DNA from 3 places in the Gracilibacillus phocaeensis genome. Region 3 is predicted to be linked to each of the others. Evidence: riboswitches for the same ligand, from Rfam matches in the RefSeq annotation. Region 3 holds a riboswitch; each other region holds the start of a gene.
The links. Region 3 has a riboswitch for thiamine pyrophosphate ahead of tenA (thiaminase II). Riboswitches for the same ligand answer to the same signal wherever they lie in the genome.

Region 1: it holds a riboswitch for thiamine pyrophosphate, as region 3 does, so the genes downstream of both, E0E32_RS11065 (thiamine phosphate synthase) here and tenA (thiaminase II) in region 3, are expected to answer to the same signal.
Region 2: it holds a riboswitch for thiamine pyrophosphate, as region 3 does, so the genes downstream of both, tenA (thiaminase II) here and tenA (thiaminase II) in region 3, are expected to answer to the same signal.

The regions. Positions count from the first base shown of each region.
Region 1 covers NZ_LR131144.1:692,239-698,445, reverse strand. Annotated here, with positions in the region: gene E0E32_RS11085 (ThiF family adenylyltransferase) at 1-138, opposite strand, end outside; gene E0E32_RS11080 (thiazole synthase) at 138-896, opposite strand; gene thiS (sulfur carrier protein ThiS) at 901-1,110, opposite strand; gene thiO (glycine oxidase ThiO) at 1,128-2,264, opposite strand; gene E0E32_RS11065 (thiamine phosphate synthase) at 2,261-2,878, opposite strand; TPP riboswitch at 2,986-3,081, opposite strand; gene ilvB (biosynthetic-type acetolactate synthase large subunit) at 3,868-5,601, shown strand; gene ilvN (acetolactate synthase small subunit) at 5,598-6,119, shown strand.
Region 2 covers NZ_LR131141.1:318,218-324,424, reverse strand. Annotated here, with positions in the region: gene E0E32_RS01985 (hypothetical protein) at 83-394, opposite strand; gene tenA (thiaminase II) at 581-1,249, opposite strand; TPP riboswitch at 1,345-1,447, opposite strand; one part of gene E0E32_RS01975 (IS3 family transposase) at 1,681-2,326, shown strand; one part of gene E0E32_RS01975 (IS3 family transposase) at 2,326-3,248, shown strand; gene E0E32_RS01970 (DUF1961 family protein) at 3,311-4,000, opposite strand; gene E0E32_RS01965 (exo-rhamnogalacturonan lyase family protein) at 4,012-6,207, opposite strand, start outside.
Region 3 covers NZ_LR131143.1:84,490-90,696, reverse strand. Annotated here, with positions in the region: gene E0E32_RS04965 (hypothetical protein) at 471-779, opposite strand; gene E0E32_RS04960 (CynX/NimT family MFS transporter) at 868-2,067, opposite strand; gene lepB (signal peptidase I) at 2,268-2,816, shown strand; TPP riboswitch at 2,866-2,972, shown strand; gene tenA (thiaminase II) at 3,098-3,793, shown strand; gene thiD (bifunctional hydroxymethylpyrimidine kinase/phosphomethylpyrimidine kinase) at 3,786-4,610, shown strand; gene thiM (hydroxyethylthiazole kinase) at 4,607-5,398, shown strand; gene thiE (thiamine phosphate synthase) at 5,395-6,033, shown strand; gene E0E32_RS04930 (type 1 glutamine amidotransferase domain-containing protein) at 6,090-6,207, shown strand, end outside.

The DNA.
Region 1 (6,207 bases), on a different contig from region 3:
TGTCAATGCCTCCGCACTGCTTGATCCCAACGCACCTGCGCCGACAATCAGTACATGGCTTTGACTAAGCTTTGTTTGGCCTGTCTCACCAATTGGTACAAATAAGACTTGGCGTTGATAACGATTCGTCTCCAACATTAGCTCCCTACCTCCGGACTGCTAGCTACCGCATATGCCTTCTTCGTGATTCTTCCTGCTTGATAGCCAAGTCGGCCGGCCTCTACTGCATATTTCATCGCCTTAGCCATTTTCACAGGGTCTTCTGCTCCGGAAACGGCGGTATTCAACAAGATACCATCTGCACCCAACTCCATAGCATACGCTGCATCAGCCGGCGAACCGATACCTGCATCCACGATAACCGGAACGTTCGATTGTTCGATAATATAAGAAAGGTTCAACGGGTTGATAATTCCTTGACCGCTTCCGATCGGGGAAGCTCCGGGCATGATGGCATGCGCTCCCGCCTCCTCCAGCTTTTTGGCTAATACCACATCATCTGAGGTATATGGAAGCACGGTAAATCCTGCTGCCACCAGCTCTTCCGTTGCTTTTAGTGTCTCGATCGGATCTGGCAGCAATGTTTTATCACAACCAATAACCTCCACTTTCACCATATCGCATCGCCCTGAAGCGGCAGCTAAATTAGCGATTCGCACCGCTTCTTTCGCATCCTTTGCCCCTGCCGTATTCGGTAAAAAAGTATAGCGGTTTACATCTATTTTTTCTAAAAAATTGGGCAGGGATGGGTCGTAGATATTCATCCTTCTCACGGAAAAAGTAAGAACTTCTACCTCTGATTGATCTACTGCCTGCTTTTGAATATCAAAATCAGGATATTTGCCAGTCCCTAAGAACAAACGAGAAGCAAACGAATAGTTTCCAATATTAAGCATTTGCTTATCCTCCTCCAACGAAATGAACAATCTCAATCTTGTCTCCATCTTCTAACACCGCTTGTTTATGTCTTTCTTTCTGTAATATCTGTTGATTATGCTCGATAATCAACGGTTTATCTTGCAACCCCAGAAACTCAAGTAAATCTTTGATGTGTTTTACTCCTTCTTTTACTTCCATATAATTTCCATTAACGATTATTTCCACATGCATGCACCTGCCTTTTGTGTTTATTCCAAACTTGTGACATTTGCTGATGGATCTCGTGCTTGACCACCACGAAAAAAATCGTAATAAAGTGGACGAACCGACTTGTTTTCAACTAAGTCTGCTAGATAGATGCCTGTAATCGCTGATAATAGAATGCCATTGCGATAGTGTCCCTTGGCAGCATATAAACCGTTGATTCCAGGAATCTCACCCAGGTAAGGACGTTCATCGGCGGTAGCTGGTCTGATCCCTGCCCAAAAACAATTTATTGTTGCCTCTGCCAGCTGCGGAACCATCTGTTCTGCTCGTGATAATAGCCCTTGAACACTTGCTGCGTGGACATGTTTATCTGCTTTTCCTGGTATAGATGAAGCGCCAACTACCACCTTGTTGCCTTGCTTGGGGACAAGGTAACAGCCGTCCATCCACAGGGTTGTTTGAAATAAGCGCTGCTCTGATTCCAATAGCAGACATTCCCCTTTTACAGGAATAATGGCATATTCATCAGGCAGCAGATCATCGCCAAATGCTCCCGTTGCTACAATGACTTGATCAGCGTAATAGGTTCCTTTTGTGGTTCGTATACCATAAACCTTTTTATTTTCCCTTAGCAGTTCAACTGCTTTTTCCTGTTCATGAAGCATGACACCATGACGATAGGCGGCAAGGGAAAATGCTTTTGTCAGATGATAAGCGGACACCTGACCATCATTCGGCAGGTAAAGAACCGTGTGAAGCTCCTCTGTCAAACTTGGTTCCATCTTTCTCGCTTCTTCTGTCGACAGCAAATAAGCAGGATAACCAGCTTCCTGTTGAAAAGTTGCCAGGCTTTTCAACGTATTGTATTGCTGCTGATCAAAAGCGAACTTCATGATTCCTTTATGAACATACTGAATATCCATCCCTGCTTCTTCCCAAAGCTCAACTGATAAATCTGCAAATAACGCTCTGCTTTCTTGAGCAAATTGAAAAAGAGGACTTGCTTGTGTGAATTCTCCTTGAGCACCTAGCATTCCTGCCGCAGCACTAGAGGCCTCACAACCGATTTGATCCCTTTCAACTATCAGCACCTGATAACCTCTTTTGGACAATTGATAAGCAATCGAACAACCAATCACGCCGCCACCAACAATGATTTGATCAAATGTCTTTTTCACTTTCCACCTTCTTTCCTGTTATTCAACACTTGCAGGTAAGCCTTTATTGTTTGTATCGGATCCGCCGCCTGCCAAATACCTGACATGATAGCTATCCCACTTGCCCCTGACTTGATTATTTCTTTTGTTCGATCAGGTGTAATGCCGCCAATAGCATAGACCGGTACCGATAGTTCTTCGCTTAATTGCCGAAGATTAGCTATTCCTCTTGGTCGTTGATTCGGCTTAGAACTGCTAGGATAAATATGACCATATAACAAGTAATCTGCTCCCTCTTGTTGAGCCTGTTCAGCCTCTGCTAACGAATGGACAGATTTCCCTGTAAGAAGCGTTGGGAAGCAATTTTTAACCAATGAAACAGCTAGACTGTGATAGGCCAACTGGACTCCTGCACATTGTTTCATCACGGCAATGTCAACTCTGTCATTTACGATTAGTTTCGTTAAGGGTAACCCGCTAGTTTTTAATACTTCGATTAGTTCCAGAATATCTTTTGCTGACTTATTCTTTTCTCTTATATGCAAATAATCAATATCCCCATGAATACGCTTTACTATTTGTACATGCCGTTTAGAAAAATCGCCATCACTGATAAGATGCAGTGATTTATCCATCTCCATTACTCCTTTCTTCGTTGAGCCGGAAGAAACGAAAAAAACCACTTATCCAGTTAGGACAAGTGGCTTCGATTATATAAAATTCATTTGTCGAATAATATATCGTCATGCTTCCGCCACTTCCCTACGCTAGTGTTAACCAGATCAGGTTCAAAGGGTCCGAATACTCGTCTCAGCCAAAGGCTCCCCTAGTGTTGATGTTGATTATGAAATTAGAACTACCTCCAAAGCATAACACATCCTGTTTTATTTTTACAGGTGTTTTTCAAAATCGTAGCAGATCCATTAAAAACGATGCTAGATATGGCCAACGTTATTGTTATGGGCATTAGAAATATGCTTTTATACTCTTCCTACCTGTCTATTTTAAGATAGAAAGCGCTTCCGTTTTTAGTGGATTCCGTACTTTCTTATTTTTAACGAAAAAATCCGCAAAAAACAGTTGACCTATCGTCTTTTTAGTTGTATTATTGTCGTCAATCAGATTTTTCTGAAAATTACACATTTAAAAACTTTTTTGTGGACAGAATAAGCGATATCGTATACTATAACAATAAGCGAATATGTTTAAAAACGCGGACGGGAAAAAAGGATCAGGATCATGTATGCTGCAGAGAGCCAAGACAGGTGGAAACTTGGCCATACACCTTATCTGACTACTCATCCCTGAGTGCTATGCTGAACGGTTCTCCCATTAAGTATAGCCAGGTATTACACAGTACCTGTTATCCAATCAAAGCTATTTGATTTTGTAAATAGCTTTATGAGGCAATGTTTGTGAGAATATTGCAAATCAGGGTGGTACCGTGAAAAGAAAGGCCTTTTCACCCTTGATCTCTGCTACACTAGTGGCGGAAATCAAGGGTGAGATGGCCTTTTTTAGTGTAAGGAAAAGACAATAGCCATACTTTTCTTTGTACCATAAACATCTTCTAATACCAATAAATCAAGGTGATTGTTGATAATTATTAATAGGAGGGATTAACGTGGAAAACACACAAAAGCAAGCAAATGAAGCTGTAGAACCAAAAGAACCCAGGATTGGTGCTGATTTGCTAGTCGATGCCTTGATTAACGAAGACGTTGACACGCTATTTGGTTATCCCGGCGGTGCAGCATTACCAATCTTTGACGCATTATATAGAGCACAAGATGCCTTTGATCAAATCTTAGCTCGACATGAGCAAGGATCCATTCATGCAGCCGAGGGCTATGCCAGGGTATCAGGTAAGCCAGGAATTGTGGTAGCCACCTCTGGACCTGGTGCAACGAATTTAGTAACAGGAATTGCCGACGCAATGATTGACTCATTGCCATTAATTGTGATTACTGGCCAAGTTGCCAAAGGTGTGATTGGCAGTGACGCCTTCCAAGAGGTTGATGTCATGGGGGTTACTACACCAATTACTAAACACAATTATCAAGTAAATGATGTGAAAGATATCCCTCGTGTTGTTAAAGAGGCCTTTCATATCGCAACTACTGGTCGTCCTGGTCCTGTATTGATCGATATCCCGAAAGACGTCTCAGCCGAAATTATCAGTGATGATTTTCAAGCTAAAGTAGAGATTGATTTACCTGGATATCAGCCAACATTCAAGCCAAATCCGTTACAAACCAAAAAATTAGCGGAGGCGATCGGAAAAGCAGAGAAACCAGTATTATTAACTGGTGCTGGTATCTTAATGGCGCAAGCCTCCAAAGAGGTACAGGAATTTGCAGAAAAGTACTCACTTCCGGTTACCTCTACCTTATTGGGCTTAGGAGCATTTCCTGGCGATCATCCGCTATTTATGGGAATGGCCGGTATGCATGGCACATACGCTGCCAATACGGCCTTGTATGAATGTGATCTACTTATTAACATTGGTGCCAGGTTCGATGACCGCTTAACTGGTAAATTATCATCGTTTGCACCGAAAGCTACCGTGGCTCATGTCGACATTGACCCTGCTGAGATTGGCAAAAATGTTCCAACAGCCATACCTATCGTTGGTGACGCCAAAGAGGCATTGAAACGATTGTTGTCTCATGATATTAGCCAACCGAATCACGATGAATGGCTCGTTCGTATCCATGAAAACAAAGAAAATTACCCATTATGGTTTAACACACCGGATAAGGAAATGATCGGCCAATGGGTGATCAAACAAGTATACGAAGCCACGAATGGCAATGCGATTGTGACAACAGACGTTGGGCAGCATCAAATGTGGGCGGCGCAATACTATACCTTTAATCAGCCAAATAAATGGGTTTCATCTGGTGGTTTAGGTACGATGGGCTTTGGATTTCCTGCTGCTATTGGTGCCCAATTGGCTAATCCCGAAGAAATGGTTGTCTCGATCGTGGGCGATGGCGGTTTCCAAATGACCTTGCAGGAATTATCGATTTTACAAGAAAAAAGATTACCCGTTAAAATCATTATCGTAAACAATCAAGCACTAGGGATGGTTAGACAATGGCAAGAGAAGTTCCATGGCGAACGTTATTCCCAATCTATCTTTCAAATCCAGCCAGATTTTGTGAAACTAGCCGAGGCTTATGATGTGAGAGGAATCAAGTTAACGACACAAGAAGAATTTATCAATGCTTTACCAGATATTTTTGATTATGATGGACCTGTTCTTGTGGATGCACGGGTATTGCAGCAGGAGAATGTATTCCCTATGATTGCCCCTGGTACAGGACTAGATGAAATGATTGGGGTGAAACCATGAAACGAATTATAACAGCAACGGTTAGAAATCGCAGTGGTGTCTTAAATCGAATTACAGGGCTGTTGCAGCGTCGTCAATTCAATATTGAAAGCATCTCCGTCGGCAGAACAGAAACAGAGGACATGAGCAAGATGACGTTTGTTGTAGATGTGGAAGATTTTCAGAAATTAGAGCAAGTAACCAAGCAATTAAACAAACAAATTGATGTGATAAAAGTATCTGATATTACCGATAAAGCCATTGTTGCACGTGAATTGGCCCTGATTAAAATTGTCAGCAACAGCCAATTACGCGCTGAAATTCAAGGCATCATCGAGCCATTCCGCGCTTCTATTATTGATGTCAGCAAGGATAGTATGTCGATTCAGGTTACAGGTAAGCCAGATAAAATAGAAGCCTTGATTGAATTATTAAGGCCCTATGGCATCAAAGAGCTGGCTCGCACTGGCTTAACCGCCTTTGTTCGCGGCCAACAGCCAAACACCATTGATGGGAATTTTTCTTCCTTATTAGGTTAGGATAGTATAAGAAAAGAAGGCTTTCCCTATTTCATCTAGGGAAAGACCTGTTTTCTTTATTATATAAATAAAAATTTTTGAGAGGATG
Region 2 (6,207 bases), on a different contig from region 3:
TTATAGGATGATTGTTAAACGAAGGACCCATATACAGAAAATTAATTTTCATTCTGTTTTTGGATCCTTCTTTTTTTTAATTCTAGCACCAAAAACCTTTTATTATTTCCGCCAAGGGTTTCGGGCTATCTACATTTGCTTCATGTCCTGCTTTTTCAATTATTCCAAAGTTTGCTCCCTTTATTCGATGACTCAATCGTTCAGCTGCTTTTCGATTTGCCTGATCTTTTTCTCCGCAAAAAGCTTGATACAGATTGTGATAATCCATCTTGTCTGTTTCGACCAAGGTGTATAAATCAGGTAAAGCTACTCTCTCTGTCATTTCTATGTAGTCTAACGTTATTTTCCAGCTACTAGAATGTTGACCAAGTCCATGAGCAAACAAATAGGTCATGACAATAACACCTCACATTATCCCATATAGTTGGATCTAACTTCTTCCTATTCAGAGTATTTACCATGTTTTACCGAAGAAAGCAAGTTGGTGACCCTAGTAACCACTAGAGCGCAAGATTTTTGGATTCAACTATCAAACACGAATGAATGTTTACCATTCTAACAATGAAAGCATTTCGAAAACTTACTTTTCTGAAAGCCAGCTTTCCCTGTTATAAGACATTTCCCAAAACAGAAGTTCATACTCTTTTGCAATAATAAATTGTTCCTTTACTTTCTCTTTTTCGTGATCATTCATTGTTTCAACCAATCTGTTTAGTAAATCAATCATTTCATTCGTTGCATCTTGAAACCAATCACTTGCATACATATTAATCCAGTTACGATAAATTTCCGGTTCTGGTGTTGCCGATTCATTTGCTTTTCCGATATCTGCATATAACCAGTAGCATGGTAAAATCGCAGCAACAGAATGTGCAAGATTCCCAGACATGGTGGCCCGATATAAATGAGAGGTATACGCATAGGCAGTTGGAGCAGGTTTAAAGTTGTCGATATCTTCCTGTGTAATATGTAAAATCTCAGCATGTTGCTTATGCACAGTTAGCTCGGCTTCTGCTGTAAATCGGGCTTTATCAGCTAGAAGAGCGGTTAATTTAAAATCATCTGCTTGTGAGGCAGCAATAGCATGAATTTTACCGTAGTGTTTTAAATAATAAATGTCTTGCAAAATATAGAATTTGAATGTTTCTAGCGGTAAATCTCCCTTCACAATCCCTTGTACAAATGGATGTTTTAAACTTTTTTTCCAGCTCTCCTTCGTTGCAGCACGTAATTCATCTGTAAATGTCATAAAAAATCCTCCTCATCATCTTTTTTCTAAAGACTAGTAGAAGGAAGTATTGGCATAGGAAAAGATATACACGCACATAAATGCAGTGTATACTTTAACTGCTGAATCTACTTCCCTCCGCTGGCCTTAACCAGATCAGGTTCTAAGGGTGCTAAATATACATTTATCTCAGCCATTACGGCGCCCCTAGTAGAAAATTTGAATTTATTCTGTTGTCTTCATGCTAGCAGAACAAATCGAGAAGTCAAGCCTTGAGGATTTGGTGAATAGCAATTGTACACAGAATAGCCCTCATGGTTTTTGGTCTCATGATTGGAATCATGTTCCAATGAGAATTGGGAACAAAAGCAGCGACTAAAGGTGATAGGCTCCCTTTATAGTAGACAGAGAAATAATAAAAATTCTCTCCTACTAGGAAGGGAGTATTTTTAATGTCTAAAAGAATAACCAAACATACGCTAGAAGAACGTATGGAGATTGTACAAAAGGTGACGGAAGAAAAGAAACCGATTAGTGCTATCGCAAGAAAATACGAAATGTATGAAAATACGGTGAAAGAATGGGTTCGTAAATATAAAAGTAATGGGATAGATGGATTGAAGGAGTCAAGGAATTGGAAACAGTACCCAGAGGAATTAAAAAGACAGGCTGTAGCGTTCTATCTTGAACAAGAAAATAGCCTCAAGGTAACATGTGAACAATTTAATATTTCGTCCACTTCCGTTTTACGTCGTTGGATAAAGCTTTATACTAGTGGTAAAGCAATAAAATCCACTAGTAAAGGAAGCGTTAAAATGAGCGAAGGACGTAAAACCACATTCAAAGAACGGATAGAGATTGTCCAATATGCGATTGCCAATGATTCCAATTATCATCAAGCAGCGGAGAAGTATAAAGTTTCCTATCAACAGGTTTATAGCTGGGTTCGTAAATATGAGAAAGACGGAGAGCAGGCTCTTCAGGACCGCCGCGGGAAGACATTAGAAACTAAGCCAAATCTAACGGAAGAAGAAAAATTAAAGCTTCGGATTAAGGAATTAGAACACCGTAATCAATATTTGGAGGCAGAAGCTGGTCTCTTAAAAAAGTTAGAGGAAATCGAAAGGAGAGGATCGAACGATTAAGGAAACAAGTCCCGGCATTTGAAGCCATTCATGCCTATCATGAAGAAACAGGCATGCCGATTCAATTACTATGCGATATTTTAAAGGTGTCCCGTTCTGGATATTATAAGTGGCTGCATCACATACCAGGCGAGCAAGAAGACGAAAATGCATGGCTAATCAAGAAAATCCAAATGATTTTTAAACAGTACGGAGGAATCTATGGCTATCGGCGAATCAGAATGGTGATTGATCGCAAATACGGAAAACGATATAATCTGAAGCGCATTCGTCGTTTGATGATTTTATTAGGCTTAAAATCATTTATCCGTCGTTCGAATGGATATTCCACCAAAACAAGCTACGTCAACATGGAGGAGAATATTTTGAACCGGGAATTTACGGCAGACAAGCCAAATCAGAAATGGGTAACGGATATCACACATTTAAAATACAGCCTGAGTCATAAAGCTTATTTAAGCGTCATTAAAGACCTTTATGATGGTTCGATTGTTGCCTATAAGGTTGGTTATTATAACGATAATGAGCTGGTTATGGAAACCATTAAAGCAGCACTGGAAGCAAATCCAGGTGCCACGCCTTTACTGCATAGTGATCGGGGTTCGCAATATACATCGAGGGAATATCGTTTGGTGACAACAAAAGCCGAGATTACACGCAGCATGTCCCGTGTTGGGAAATGTATTGATAATGCGCCTGTAGAAAGCTTTTTTGGCCATTTTAAAAGTGAATCTTATGATTTAAAACGATATAAGAGCTTTGAAGAATTAGTAGAGGATATTGATCGATATATCCAATTTTATAATGAAGAACGTTACCAGGAGAAATTAAACAGCCTGACACCGTTGGAATATCGGGACCAGGCTGTTGCATAGAGTTTTTGTTTTTTTACTGTCTACTTGACGGGGCACAGTTCAAACAGAAAAGGTGCTTTCCCTTATTTTTTATTAATCTGGAATACGTTGAAGTTTGCGTATTCTGCTATTAAGGGGGCCATTTGCCTAAATCCGATTCTACCATCCCGTAGAATCGAACCATGTGTTTCACCATCATCATAAAACTGAAAGATCAACAACTGATTGATGTAAAATTGGATATTTTCTTGATATTTCACCAATTCTATATGATAAGGACCATTGGCGTCGACAACACTTGGCAATGGATCTGCCCCTTGTGACACCAAGTGGAAGCCATAGCTTTTCCTCAAATTACTGGTGTGAAATTGCCGTTCATCTTCCCATTTTCTTCTATAATAAGATACATGATAGGCATTGATATCGCCATGATGGTATTCATCATATATACCTGTTCGCTTCGCCAAAGAAGGATGAAACAAATCCTCTCCCGTTTTCCCAGTTGCAGCAAAGAAAAGAATGCATAATCCTGGTTCTCTAATCGGCCAAAAATCCCAAGTTATAGCTATATTCTCAGGAAAATGATCTTGACACCATAAGACAAAGTTTGATTTTTGTCCCTCTTTCGGATCTTTGATGTTTTCCATTCGCAAACGTTGCAAAGGAAAACTGAAGGCAGCCTCTCCCTCCAGGCGAAAATCCTTGATATCCGTATGACTCTTTAATGGGTTATGATAGATTAATTGATGGTTATACTGTTCTTGCCAATACATCGGTTCACCTCCTAGTTTGTTGCCTTTAACATCTTTTCATAAGAATGGTCCAAATAATTTTCTACTAATTCCAAACAGATGATAACGTTCAAAGACCATTGCGCAGCTGTATTCGTTGAAATGTCTTTTATTTCTAGTATGGGGTGTAAATAATCTGTAATCTCCTCCACATGTAATGGTGACTTAATATGCCAATGACTTTGATCAGCTAATAAGAGTTTCCAGGCAAGATCACCTAAGCCCTTATCCTGTTTCTTGGCAGCAGCATATGCAACCAAAGAAGCAGATAACATGGGGATATTCCAATCTACTCCATTGATTTCTCCATTGGTTAACCGACTTTTATCAATGGGAGGAAGGTTATAGAAAGCGCCAAATTCAACTAGCATGTCCTGCCACCCTTTATCTTCCAATAGTTCAGCCATTTCCATCCAAACTTGAGCTCCTCCCATACTAAAGATAAGGTGATGTCCTTTATTCTCTGCTCCCATATAAAATAATTCACCGGTTTTTGGCTCATAACCAAATACAGGACCAGTCAAAAGTCGAAAGGGCATTTTTCCCAAGGATTGAATGCCTGTAAATAGCTTGTCACGATAGCGATCGTCCTGATATCTTTCCCATCTGGTTAACCAATTCGAACAAAAAGCCGCCCAATCCGGTCCACTTCTGGTATGCGTACTGTACTGATCTGTTGGGAAGTATGCTCGCATCGGATCAATATACTCTGTTGTATAATCGGCATTTACCACTTCATCCATGATATCACCGATACGCTCATCTCCTGTTAGATAATAATAAAATCGGTGCAATCCCGCTGCCCCTATTCGTGCTTCTTTACAGCCGCACCCCCAATGACTAACATTATGCCTGGAACCGAGACCTTTATAAGGGCCTTTATGGTAAACATCTACTTCACTGGTATGACGAGTCATTGCCTCTGCCATGTGAAAAATATCGATTCTGCCAGTACGTAAAAACAGGTACCACAGCCAATAATTCGGTGCTAATTCGGTATTCTGCCAGGCACACCCACCTAAATCATATCTCCATACATGCCGAATAGGGTCATAGCTATGCATGATATCGCCATAATCCCAAAAGCCATACCATTTCCTTTGCTCAATCTCTTGCAAATAAAAGGCAAGCACCTCATCTAAAGTCTGCTCTAGTTTCCTTTTTAGTGCCGTATCTGTTTTTCTTAAACTCCATATCCCTAGTGCTCTTGTTTGATGGTAATAAGCAGGTTTACATATTAATAAAGGGGGAGACTCTTTCTTACGGACTAGCTTCTCCAACGTATCGGCATCAGGAGTAGCAGCAAAACAATGGATAGATATTTCACTGGTATTACCGACACCATATGGAGTACTTCGCAGTTCTTCAGCTCCTTCATAAGAAGAAGTCACATGAGTTTCTGTATCGTAATGACGCATGTCCATTGCCTCGGTTTCTGGTGACCAAAACCATGTCTTTACAACCGCGGCTTCTGCTTGCAAATCGTTTATTTCAAAAGAAGTAGGATACTTCTTCCAAAAATGACGCAATCCAACGGCAATACCACCGATTTCGGAACCGAGATAAACTAATCCTCCCGATCGTTTCCCATCAGCGGCACGTACCCATGCACATCCAGGTTGTGTTCGTTTCAAAATTGCGTAGGAATCAGCAGAGGTTTGTACTAGTTTATAATGATTCCAGGTAGCTGCATCATCTAGCAGGTCCTTAAAGGCTTGATCACTTTCTGTTAAGCAAATGGCTTTACCTTGTATTTGTTGTTTATACTTGTCTTCATAATCACCCCGAGTCCGCAACGTTAATAACCCTTTAGGTGATTCTTTAAAAAAGCCTTCTTCACCTGCCAAACGAACATATCGATTATACAAGGGACCCTTCATCGGAACGGCAAATTCTATGCCAATTCCTTTAATAAAATCTTGGTTCGGATTCCCATCATATAAAAAGGAATGAATCATTTTCACTTCTGTTTGGTGAAGATAAAAATATAGTCTCACTTGAAACGGAAGCCACTCCCGATTATTGTTGCTCAGTTTATGCCTTCCCGTTACTTTAATCACCGCTCTGATTGGACCCGCTTGTTCTACCGTCACTTCATGTAATTCACTATAGAAAGGTTCCTGACGATAGGTATCTATGCCCTCTGTTCGATGGTGAGATTCCCTAATGCCAATCAGTCGACCCTTTTT
Region 3 (6,207 bases):
TCACGCCTTTTCACTGAGTATTCATAAGGAAAATCGGGCAAACGCTGCCCGGTCCTTTATCGATCACTCAAAGTAGTCATGGCTTGCTGATTTGCAGAATGTTAGTGCCCTGAGTTCTTCATCCTCACAGTCCAATTGATTGTAGCACTATTTCCCAGCGAAGAAAATAGGTGTAGACTCCATAGAGGTTCGCAGGCTAAGATTGTAACCTCTTGGGACTGCGGTTACTAACCCGGACGTTTTTTTATTGCCCTTTTATAAAAAACTAGCATTCACTCAAAATCTGAGCGAATGCTAGTTTTTTCCATAAACCATTAAAAGGCTTAACGATGTTTAAAATAATCACTGAATGCATGGAAAATTTCAATCCCTTGATACAACCATACACTCAAAGCAGCAGTGGAAAACAATCCAATCATAAAAATCCGAAACCACATCATGAGTTATTCCTCCTTCTTTTTTTGGCATGCTTATGAGGAATGTCTGCATGTGATCAGATAATTAGATTGATAAAAGACTGCCAGCAAATGACCATTGCCTAGTAGTAAAGAAGGAACGATACATACCAACAATATCAAGAATAATGTGTCATAGCTAACTGCTGTATTCGATAATAAGCTGGCATCCATGGCAGGATCACTATCATCTATTTGTTGATAATAGTAATCTGTGCTATCGGTTAGCTCTGCAGAAACCAAAGCCGTTCCTTCATGATGATCAGCTGTCAAATAGGGAGAAATAATAAACAATAAGCCAATGGCAATCATCCAATGTTTCATCCGTTTATCTCTCTCCTTCATATATTCCTAATTATGTCTATGATTATACGCCCTTTTTTGTGCAGGATAAAGTGGTTTGCTTGCAAGCTCACTCTTCCAAGACGTTTTTATTCCTGCTCGCTCCCAAACCAAAGCTTATCATGACGAGGGTCAGGATTGTAATCGTCACAATCGATGGCTTCCAGGAATGGGTGATATCAAACAGAAAACCGATGGCAATGGGACCAACGGCCGCTAATAAATATCCGAAGGACTGGGCCATGCCTGATAACTCGGCAGCCTGTTTAGCCGTTGTGGTCCGGAGTCCAAGCAGAGCCAGCGCTAAGCTGATGCTGGAGCCAAGCATAAGTCCAATTAAGGTAACTGCAATCGAGGTGCCAATCATACCTGGGTCAAAATAGAGAAGCGCATATCCAATTGCGCCGCAAAGGCCAAAGATGACGACCAATGGCTGTTGGTTAGGAATCCTACCTGCAATCACCGGTGTAAAAAACGTTGCCGGTAAACCAATAAACTGCATATAAGCGACATACCAACCTGCAGTAGAGGCACTATAGCCATGGGAAATGAGGATTTCCGCCAGCCAAGAAATGGTGACGTAAAATACAAATGATTGTAACCCCATAAATACGGTAACCTGCCAAGCGATTGGTGAACGCATCAATTTTCCGCGCTTTGGTTCCATTAATTGCTGTTCCTGTGTTTTGGAACGGAGCTTGATGACGATAGACCAGACAATGATCCCTGCGACAGTGAGTATACTCCAGCTAGTTAATGACCACTGCCATCCTAAGTCTAAGGACACCGTCAATGGTACACTTACACCAGATGCTGTAGCTGCAAACATGGACATCGAGGTCGTATATACGCCAGTCATCAATCCAACTTTTGCTGGGAAACTACTCTTAATTAGACTAGGTAACAGCACATTAATAATCGCAATACCTACCCCGATCAAGGCTGTTCCAATAAATAACAGCGCAATAAGGGAAGTCGATCGTATCCAAATCCCAACAAGTAATATTAGCAAACCATATAATAAGGCCTTTTCATTACTTGCTTTATTTGCAATTCTAGGTGCCAACGGGGACATAAAGGCAAAGGCTAACAAAGGCAGACTGGTCAGAAAACCAGCTAACCCGTTGCTGATGGCAAGATCTTCTCGGATAATCCCGATAATAGGCCCTACCCCAGTAATGGCTGGACGAAGGTTAAATGCTAATAAAATAATACCAGCAACCATCAAAATAGATAGGTAGCGTTTATTGGTTTGTGAAGAGGTTTCCATTTTTTTCACCTGATTTTCTTTGTATTTATTTCTGTCAGAGCCAATCATCTCGATTTCCAACAAGTTAGATCATGATATTTACCTAGGACATACAGAATATGTTAAACTATTTGGTAGTATTTTAGATGGATTTGCATTACAATAGAATAACATATAATAATGGTTAGAGGAAGTCTCAATCGGAAGAAAGAAGGTCAATTATGGAGAGCAAAGTATGGCAGGAGATCTTTTCATGGATACGAGCGATTTTGGTAGCACTATTGATTGTGCTGGTCTGTCGCTACTTCTTGATCACTCCGTCGATCGTCAAGGGAGAGTCGATGATGCCCAACTTGGAAGACGGGGATCGTATTATTTTAAGCAAAGTAAGCACGATTAATCGTTTTGATGAGGTAGCTTTTAAGGCTCCTGATTCAAAGGATAATTATGTGAAGCGAGTGATCGGTTTTGAAGGGGATACGATTTCCATGGAAAATGATCAACTCTATATTAATGGTGAACTACACGAAGAGCCTTATTTAGCAGAAACAAAAGCAGATTTACCAGATGAGGTACACTTAACCGGTAATTTCACTCTAGAAGACTTGACCGGGGAAAAAACAGTTCCTGAGGGAAAGGTGTTCGTGTTGGGAGATAATCGCCGTGTAAGTAAGGATAGTCGTGAATTTGGCTTCATTGATGAAGATGCCATTATTGGCGATGTTAAAATGAGGATTTGGCCGATTGAATCATTTGGTATTATTCCTTAACTTGACATCAAGTCTTATCCATGATTAAGTAAAAGTAACTTCATAATTGATATTCCGCTAGGGGTGCTGTGACAACAGCTGAGATAAGAATGTTTTCTTGATCCCTTAGAACCTGAACTGGTTAATACCAGCGTAGGGAAGTGGAGCAGGATGGTATATGGGATAAATATACCTTGTATTTGATGAATCAATGATACGAAAACCGCTCCGCTTTTATTAGTGGGGCGGTTTTTTTGCATGTCAATATGAGGTTATCATTTAAAAAACAGGAGGGAAACGAGATGACATTTAGTGAAGAATTACGAGCAGCAGCAGACGATATTTATCAAGGGATTTTCCAACATCCTTTTGTAGTGGGTATTGGAAAAGGGGATTTGCATAAGGAAGCGATTATCCACTATGTCAAGGCGGATTATGAATATCTTAATGCCTTTATCAATATCTATGGGATCGCGATCGCTAAGGGTGATACAAGAAAGGAAATGGCCTATTTCCATGAGAAGATCAGCTTTATCCTTCATAGTGAGATTCATCCGCATCACAACCTTTGTCAGGTGGCGGGAGTTCATTATGATGACTTACAAGGATACCCTTTACCACCATCTGCTCATCATTATGTTACGCATATGAAAAGTGTGGCGCAGCAAGGAAGTATGGGAGAACTAATCGCCGCATTGCTTCCTTGTCCATGGACTTATTTGGAGATCGGGCAGCATTTAAATGAGGTGTATCAGCCAACAGAAGATCACCCATTCTATGACTGGATTCAATTTTATGCCAATCCGGAAACAGGTTCCATTACCACCGAACTATGTCAACGTTTAGATGAGTGGGCGGAAGGGGTAAGGGAACAGGAGAAGGAAAAAGCGAAACAAGCCTTTATTAAAAGTTGTCAGTTAGAATATCTGTTTTGGGAAATGGCCTATCAAGTAGAGGAGTGGCCGTTTGCTTTAGAAGGGAGACCAACGAATGAGTAAAGTAGCTTCTGCATTAACCATAGCGGGTACCGATCCAACCGGGGGTGCTGGTATCCAGGCGGATCTAAAGAGCTTTCAAGAACGGGAAGTATATGGCATGAGTGTGATTACTTCTGTAGTAGCCCAAAATACGCTAGGTGTTCAAGAAGTACGGCATTTAGATGTGGATTTTATTGAAAAGCAGCTAGACATGGTATTAAACGATATTTCACCGCAAGCGATAAAAACAGGTATGATTGCAACGGTAGCGATGATGGAGCGAATTGCTCAAAAGATAGAGACTGCTGATAAGCCTTATGTTATAGATCCTGTCATGGTAGCCACCAGTGGAGATTCTTTAATGGATGAGGCTTCCAAACAAGTGATTCGTGACCAGCTTGTACCACTCGCGTCTGTTGTCACGCCGAATATTCCGGAGGCAGAGACGTTGGTAGATTTCAAAATAACGAATAGTCAAATGGCAGAAAAGGCAGCTAAGTTGATCGTGAAAGAGCTGGGTGCAGCAGCGACTGTTATTAAGGGCGGTCACTTAGCCGATGAACCAACGGATATCCTTTATGATGGCGTGTCTTTCGAGTATCTCAAGGCCAAGCGAGTGAATACGAAGCACACACATGGAACAGGATGCACGTTTTCGGCAGTAATTACGGCCGAATTGGCAAAAGGAAAATCGATTAAAGAAGCAGTACAGCTAGCCAAAGCATTTATTACGGATGCTATTCAATATCCATTAGAGCTTGGTAAGGGGAATGGTCCAACCAATCATTGGGGACACCGGTTGCAAGGATTACCTTATCAAAGAGAGGAGTTATCATGAAACACTTAATGGAACAAGTTCGTCAGGAACAGCCTCTTATTCATAATATAACTAACCAAGTCGTGATGAATTTTACAGCAAATGGTTTGTATGCTGTTGGCGCTGCACCGGTAATGGCGCATGCCAAGGAAGAAGTAGAAGAGATGGCCCAGCAGGCAAGCGCTCTTGTCTTAAATATTGGTACCCTGACACAAGAACAAGTGGATGCGATGATTTTGGCGGGGAAGGCGGCCAATAAAGCAGGAGTTCCCGTTGTATTTGATCCTGTTGGTGTAGGGGCAACCGCATTTCGCATGGCATCTGCTGAACGAATTTTACAAGAAGTGGATCTTGCCTGTATTCGCGGAAATGCTGGTGAGATAGCAAGCTTGGCTGGAGTAAAGACAGAAGTGAAGGGAGTAGAGGGTGCGCAAGATTTACCAATGAAAGAGATTGCGCAACAAGGTTTTGACCGTTTGCAGGTTCCATTAGTGATTACCGGTGCGCAAGATGTATTGATTAATCGAGAGCAGCTAATCGTCATTAGTAATGGGCACCCCTTATTAACCAAGATTACCGGTGCGGGATGTTTACTGACGGCTGTAGTAGCCGCTTTTATTACGGTGGAGGATGATTTATTAGAAGCGGCAGCAGCGGCGGTGAGCTATTACGGAATAGCAGCTGAAAAAGCGGCTGAACGAAGTAACCATCCTGGCAGTTTTCAAGTATCTTTCTTAAATGAGTTAAATCGTTTGAGTGTAGAGGATATCGTGAATAATCAACGAATAGAGCGAGGTACAAGTGGATGAGGCAAGAATTATTACAGGTTTATTTTATTATGGGCAGCAACAATACCACAGAAGACCCACTTCATGTGTTAGAACAGGCGCTGCAGGGTGGCATTACTATGTTTCAATTTCGTGAAAAAGGGCAAGAGGCACAAACAGGTGCAGTAAAGCAGCAGCTGGCTAGGGAAATGAAGGCCTTGTGCTATCGTTATCAGGTTCCTTTTATCGTGAATGATGAAATTGATCTTGCTTTGGAAATTGGCGCAGATGGGGTGCATGTCGGGCAGGATGATATGCCGATTCAAGAGGTACGAGCCCGAGTGCCAGGCGATTGGCTGATTGGGGTTTCCGCAACGAATGCAGCAGAGGCAGTACAGGCCAAACAAGATGGGGCTGACTATATCGGGGTGGGTCCTATCTATGCGACGAGTACGAAAGAAGATGCCAAACAGCCCATTGGTGAACATGGTGTGCGTGCGATCCGGGAACAAATTGGCGCGCTTCCGCTGGTGGCGATTGGCGGTATCCAACAGAGACACACATCTTCCTTGATCGAGGCTGGTGTTGACGGTGTTTCGATCATTACAGCGATTAGTCAAGCGACTGATCCCAAACAAGCAGCCGCTGCCTTTCGCGCCTCTTTTACAAAAGAGTAATCATTCGATCGAGCTTGTCTGTTTCTGATACACTATGGGAAAGAGGAGGTAAACAGATGCGATTAAAGGATAAAAAAGTGATAGCGTTAGTAGATGAGGAATTCGAGGATTTAGAACTATGGTATCCTGTTATGCGGCTTCGTGAAGAAGGAGCGGCTGTTGATTTAGTAGGGA